2 regions of the Hydrogenophaga sp. OTU3427 genome follow, and region 2 is predicted to be linked to the other one. Evidence: predicted binding sites of a transcription regulator. Region 2 holds the regulator's gene; the other holds the start of a gene.

Region 1 (3,434 bases), on a different contig from region 2:
AATTTCACGCTCACGTTGCCCGAGGGCAGCACGCCAGTGGCGCCGTCGGCAGGTATGAAGCGGACCGTCTTGGGCGCATCCGTATCGGCCCGGGTCTTGAAGTCGTAACTGCTGACACCCTTGAATGCGTTGCCCAGCACGTCCTTGACCGTACCAGCACCGAAGCTCACGAAGTACTGGGTGCTGTAGGCCAGGTCTTGCGTCGGGTTGATGACCAGGGTGTCGTTGGTGACGGTGATGCGGTCGCTGCGCGAGGCGTCGAAGGTCTCGACCACCTGGCCCGCTGCGGTGCGCAGGGTGATCAGCCCCGAGCCGCGCTGGATGGGTTCGTTGAACTTGAGCATCACGTTGGCCGTCGTCAGGGCTCCGGTCGACCCATCGGCGGGGGTGAAGCGGGTGACGGTCGGGCCGTCGGTGTCGCGCCGGGTACGGAAGTCGTAGCTGCTGGTGCCCTTGAAGGCGTTGCCCAGCGCGTCCTTGACCGTGCCGCTGCCAAAGCTCACGAAATACTGCGTGTTGTAGTCCAGGTCCTTGGTGGGGTTGAGGGTCAGCGTGTCGTTGCTGATGGTGATGCGGTCGCTGCGGGCTGCGTCAAAGGTCTCGATCACCTGTCCCGCCGCGTTCTTCAGGACAATCTGCCCGGCGCCACGCTGGATGGCTTCATTGAACTTGAGGACCACGTTGGCCGTGGTCAGCGCGCCGGTCGATCCGTCGGCTGGCGTGAAGCGTGTGACGGTCGGGCCGTCGGTGTCGACACGGGTTCGGAAATCGTAGGTGCTGGTGCCCTTGAAGGCGTTGCCCAGCGTGTCCTTGACCGTGCCGGCACCGAAACTGACGAAATACTGCGTGTTGTAGTCCAGGTCCCGGGTCGGGTTGATGCTCAGTGTGTCGCCGGTGACGGTGACGCGGTCGCTGCTGGCGGCATCGAACACCTCGACCACCTGGCCCGCCGCGTTTTTGAGCGTGATCGCGCCGGAACCGCGCTGGACGGCCTCGTTGAACTTGAGCACCACGTTGGCGGTGGTCAGTGCGCCGGTCGAACCGTCGGCTGGTGAGAAACGGGACACGGTCGGCCCGTCCGTGTCCATCCGGGTGCGGAAGTCATAGCTGCCGGCGCCCGCGAACTGGTTGCCGGCCAGGTCCTGGACCGTGCCTTTGGCGAAGCCCACGGTGTACTGCGTGTTGTAGGCCAGGTCGTTGGTGGGGTTGATGCTCAGCGTGTCACCGGTGATCGTGATGCGGTCGCTGCTGGCGGCATCGAAGGTTTCGACCACCCTGCCACTGCCGTCCTTCAGAGTGATCAGGCCGCTGCCACGCTGGATGCCCTCGTTGAACTTGAGCACCACATTGGCCGTGGTCAGCGCGCCGCTGCTGCCGTCGGCAGGCGAAAAACTGGTGACCAGCGGGACCAGGGTGTCCGCTACCGCCGCCGTGCTGGACAGGGCATAGGCCTGGGCGGAAATCGATACCGTCCCCGGGGCGGGCGCACTGGACACCAGAACGGCCGTGGCAGACTCGCCCGCCGGCTGGCTGACCGACGTGCCACCGCCGTAGGACGCGGACGGCGCGGACACGGTGTTTATGCTTGTCATCTCCAGGCCTTCCAAGGGGTATCCGGCGTATCTCGCCAACGCCATCCCTATCGGCCAGCTCGCTTACATCTTGAGGAGCACGGAGCACAAAAGCGGGGGGCTTTGGTGGCTTTTGCCACTTCAATTCGCGGTCAAGTTGGCCCATACTCTGCCGATAATGTTGCAAAGACTCCTCAAGGACGGGCACCATGAATCCACATCGCTTGAATGCCGCATCGGCCTACCAGTCGGTCGGACTGCAAACCCGGGCCGCAGCCAATGACCCCCACCAGTTGGTCAACATGATGTTCGAGGCGGTGATCGAGAACATCAACAAGGCCCGCGGCGCCATCCAGCAAGGCGACGTGCAGCTCAAGATCAAGCACATCGATCACGCGATCCGCATCATCCAGGAAGGCCTGATCACCAGCCTGGACCACGACAATGGCGGCGAACTCGCCGGCAACCTGGCCAGCCTCTACGACTACGCGGTGATCCGGTTGGTCCAGGCCAATGCGAAAAATGATGTGGGCATGCTGGTGGAAGTGGTCGATCTGATCGCCCCTCTGCTGGAAGCCTGGCAACAGATGCGTCCCGAAAGCATGGCGCAGCGCCCGGTCGACCTGGCACCTGCCGCCGCAACGCCTGCCCCAACCCAGGCGGCCTCCGCAGCCGCTCCCCGGCGCCCAGTGGGTGCCTACGCCAGCGTGGCGGCCTACGGCCGTGTTGCCGCCCCTGCTGGAGTCTGACCATGAGCCACAACTTGATCGACTACTACAAAGCCATTGAAAGCACCAGCGTGCAGATGTTGACCGCCGCGCGCATGGAAAACTGGGACGAAGTGGTGCGCCTCGAAGGCGCCTGCGCGGTGCTGATCGAACAGCTGCGCCACGAGTCGCGCAGCCAGGTGCTGAGCGCCGACCAGCGCGCCGAGAAAAACCGCATCATGCTGAGCATCCTCCGCTATGACGCGCAGATCCGCAGTCTGGCCGAACCCTGGCTGAGCAGCATGGAAGACATGATGCCCAGCCAGTTGCCCAGCGTGACGCTGCATTGAGCAGCCAAGCCCGTTCCCGGGGCTGGCCCCTTCAAACAACAACGCCCGGTCAAGCCGGGCGTTGTTGTTGGGGCTGCAAAACATCAAACCTGCATGTTCATCACGTCGGTGTAGGCCTGCACCATGCGGTTGCGCACGTTCAGCGTGGCCTGGAAGCCGATCTGGGCTTTCTGCATGGCCAGCATGGTTTCTTCCAAGCTGACGCTGGGGTTGCCCATCTGCACCTGGGTCTGCATCTCGCTGGCCTCGTTCTGGGCCTTGCTGACGGACTGCAGCGCGGTCTTGAAGGCGTCGGAAAATCCACCGCCGGCGACCGGGTTGGCGGTGCCTTCGGCCTGCTGCAGGCGCGCCTTGGCCAGGGCGCCCAACGCCTGAGGCGTCAAGGGGGTGATGCGCATGTCCATGGAGGTGCTCCCAAGTCGATCCAATTCGGTGACGCAATGGTAGGCAGGTGACGCCAAAACTTGAATTTGATAAAGCCACGAAATCGCGTCCTTTTCGGGCTTTAGTTCGGTCGGATCGACTTTGATAATCCGTCCAACGCGGGCCTGCCCCGTCTTTTTTGGTTCATCATCGCCACCATGAACACCGCCGTTGCCGAAGTCGACCTTCGCCCCGCCGCGCCACAGAACGCCTTGCTGGAGGGTTTCACGCGCCTGGACAACCGCCGCAAATTCACGCTGGTGGGCGGTGCCCTGGCGCTGCTGGCCGTGCTGATGGTGGCTTTCTACATGAACCGCCAAGCCGACTGGAAGGTCTTGTTCGCCAATCTGTCGGACAAGGACGGCGGCGCCGTGATCGCCCAG
Region 2 (3,434 bases):
CGTGGCTGGGCGCGTCGCGCCAGAACCCCATTCAGTCCAGCCTCATGCTCAAGCTGATCCGGGCCGGCTATTCGGCGGCGGTCGCGCGCGCGGTGCTGGAGCGCATGCCACCCGAGCTCAACGCGGTCGATGCCTTCCGCTGGACGCAGGATGTGTTGATCCGCAACCTCAAGACGGCCGATGCCACTTCGTCCCTGTGCGACGAGGGCGGCGTGTACGCCCTGATGGGCGCCACAGGGGTCGGCAAGACCACCACCGCCGCCAAGCTGGCGGCCCAGTGCGTCAAGTCCTACGGCGCCAACAGCGTGGGTCTGATCACGCTGGATACCTATCGCGTGGCGGGCTATGAGCAGTTGCGCAGCTACGGCCGCATGCTGGGCGTGGTGGCGCACCTGGCGCACGACCGCGCCGCCCTGCAGGACCTGTTGGCCCTGCTGGCCAACAAGCGCATGGTCATCATCGACACCGCTGGCCTGGGCCAGCACGACCCGCGCATCGAGGAGATGCTGGAGCTGCTGGGCTCGAACAAGATCAAGAAGCTGCTGGTGCTCAACGCTGGTAGCCACGGTGACACGCTGGACGACGTGATCAACGCCTACAAGGGCAGCGACCTGTATGGGGTGATCCTGTCGAAGCTGGACGAGGCACCCAAGCTGGGTCCCGCCCTGGACAGTCTGATCCGCCACCAGATGCTGTTGCGAGGCGTGAGCACCGGCCAGCGCGTGCCCGAGGATTGGCAACGCGCCGACGCTGCGGCCCTGGTGCGCCAATCCATGGCCAGCACGGGCAAATCGGCCTACGATCCGCAGGCCAGCGAACTGGGTCTGTTCTTCTCACAGCCCGCGGGCGGGCAGGTGAACCTGGATGCGTGGAATGCTTGAGTCCTTCGATCAGGCCCATGGGCTGCACGCCTACGCGGCCATGGCCTCCAGCACCCGACTGTTGCCGGTGCCGGCCATGGTGCACGGCGGCGTGTCTCATCGACTGCTGTGGCTGATGGCGCGCCGGCTGGCGCAACAGGGGGAGCCGGTGTGGGTGATCGACGGCATGGCCGACGAAGCGCCTGGGCAGGGTCTGTTGGGGCGCCTGCTGGCCCGTGACCGACAGGCGCCGGCCTGGGGGGGCGATCCGGACGAGGAAACGGTGCCAGGCGTGCGCATCGTGGCCGGCCGGCAGGGGTTGCTGCGGCTGGCCAACCAGATGCACAGCCTGGGCTCGGAGGCGGCCTTGCAGCTGTTGCTGGCCACTGTGCCTGGTGGCGCCCATGTGTTGCTGACGGCTCCGGTGGAGGTGCTTGCTGTCTGCCTGCAGGGCAGCGCGGCCCGCCCGCTGGTGGCGCTTGATGGGCAGCCACGCTCGGTGGTGGAGGCCTACAACGTCGTCAAGGTCTTGCTGCAGGCGGGCGAGGTGCATCCGGTGCTGGTGCCCATGGCGCCGGGCGCGCCTGGGCCACGCGCACGTGGTGGCGCGCATGTCCGTGCCGACGCGCAATGGCAGTCGCTGGACGCGCCGGTGCAGGCCCTGGCGCGTTGCGCCCAGACCCACCTGGGCGAGGATTTGCAAATCTGGCCAGTGGCGTATGATGACTGCCGCGACACATCTGCCGACCGCGTGCCCGAATCGTGGTGGCTCAAGGTGTTGGACAGCGCACTCGTCTTGTCCGGCCGCGACCGGTCAATGGCATTGACCACCGTGGCCACGCCAGGCGCAGAATCGGACCTTCGGAGAAGTTGATGTACACCGCCAAAGGCACTCTCGATCGAGATGACCAGTTGCGCCAGTACAGCCCGCTGGTGCACCGGCTCGCGCATCACATGATCGCCAAGCTGCCAGCCAGCGTGGAGGTCGACGACCTGATCCAGGTGGGCATGATCGGCCTGACCGAGGCCTTGACACGTTTCGAGCCGTCGCAGGGCGTCCAGTTCGAGACCTTTGCCAGCCAGCGCATCCGCGGCGCCATGCTCGACGAATTGCGGGACGGCGACTGGATGTCGCGGGGTTCGCGCAAGCTGCAGAAGGACATCGAACTGGCGGTGCACCGGTTGGAGCAGCGCCTGGGCCGTGCGCCCAAGGAATCCGAGATCGCCCAGGAAATGGACATGACCTTGCCGGAGTACCAGCAGACCCTGGCCCGGGTGCGTGGCACCCAGCTGGTCTACCTCGAAGACATTGGCGGCAAAGGCGACGACGAGGACCACTTCCTTGACCGCTACTTGCCGGCCGACGCGGAGGCCGATCCCTCCGCCTTGCTGGGCGACCAGCGCATGCGCCGTTCCCTGGTGGATGCCATCAACAAGCTGCCCGAGCGCGAACAGCATGTGATGAGCATGTACTACGAGCACGACATGAACCTGAAGGAAATCGCCGCCGTGCTGGGCGTCACCGAATCCCGGGTCTGCCAGTTGCACAGCCAGTCGATTGCCCGCCTGCGTGCCAAGTTGCGCGAGCACTGAGCTTTAGAACTTGTCCGTAAATTTGGCGCGGCCCTGCCCAATTTGCGGACAAGTTCTTAGCCCACCCCCATCTCCACCCCGACGCAAGGCACTGTCACCACCTCGAGGGGGCGACATCGGCCGTCCGGCAGAGCCGGCCCGATGGTTTTCTGGGCGGAGGCACGCGTTCTGGCTGTCGGCGCCGTATCACGCCTTGAATGAAGTGTTGTTGCTCATGCGAGGCAAGCCTCCCAACATGCCGCCCGGTTTGCCGAGGCGGGCATAGGCGTTGGCCTGTTCCGCCGGAAACAGGGTGCCCAGAGCCCGGTTGACGGCTGCGCTGCGGGCCAGCAACTGTTTCTGCAGGTTGTCCAGCCGGGCGTTGACCACCGTCAGCCGGGGCTGCCAGGTGGGCAGGTCGTCGGGTTGGGTGGTTTGATAAATTTGCTGAAATTGTTGAATGGCCCGGGCCAGGGCCTCGGTCCGGGCCGGCAAGGCGTCGGCGTCCTGGGCCTTGAGCGCATTTTCCACCAGCTCCAGCTGGTGTTCCACCAACGCAAAATGGTCGCCCAGAGCGACCATCGTGTTGTTTGCAGCGGGATTGGTCGGCAACGGTGGGGCTCCTCAGGTGAACCCGGGCACCCTGGCCTGGGCGGGCTTACTTGGATGCCACGCCCAGCATGTCGCGGGCGTTGGCCAGCAGCTTGTCGGCCACGGCCTCGGCGTTGATGCTGAACGTGCCATTGGCGATGGCGTTCTTGACGGCTTCCACCTTCTTCGCATTGAACACGTCGCCACCGGCACGCGCCACGCTGGCCGTGATGGTCTGGCTGACGGCCGACAACGAAACGGTCACACCTGCCTCGGGCATTTGGGTGCCTGCTTGCGAGGTGGAGGCGGACAACCTGTCCGCAGGCTTGCCTGCCCCTGTGGTGGCACCGGCTGGCTTGTCTGGCAGGTTGTTGATCTTCATGGTTCTCTCCAAGCCCTGAAGGGGCGTCT

The links. The regulator FliA, encoded in region 2, starts transcription of late flagellar genes. The targets are predictions, from matches to a motif close to CTAAAGTTTNNNNNNNNNNNGCCGNTA.
Region 1: fliS (flagellar export chaperone FliS) is a predicted target of FliA. The motif match lies at 1,723-1,749, and genes of this name have one in related genera.

The regions. Positions count from the first base shown of each region.
Region 1 covers NZ_JASATI010000038.1:34,746-38,179, reverse strand. The annotation lists gene AAHB17_RS18730 (Ig-like domain-containing protein) at 1-1,592, opposite strand, end outside; gene fliS (flagellar export chaperone FliS) at 1,781-2,320, shown strand; gene AAHB17_RS18720 (flagellar protein FliT) at 2,323-2,628, shown strand; gene fliE (flagellar hook-basal body complex protein FliE) at 2,712-3,032, opposite strand; gene fliF (flagellar basal-body MS-ring/collar protein FliF) at 3,210-3,434, shown strand, end outside.
Region 2 covers NZ_JASATI010000033.1:11,351-14,784, forward strand. The annotation lists gene flhF (flagellar biosynthesis protein FlhF) at 1-881, shown strand, start outside; gene AAHB17_RS17370 (hypothetical protein) at 874-1,734, shown strand; gene AAHB17_RS17375 (RNA polymerase sigma factor FliA) at 1,734-2,453, shown strand; gene AAHB17_RS17380 (hypothetical protein) at 2,640-3,014, opposite strand; gene flgM (flagellar biosynthesis anti-sigma factor FlgM) at 3,091-3,405, opposite strand.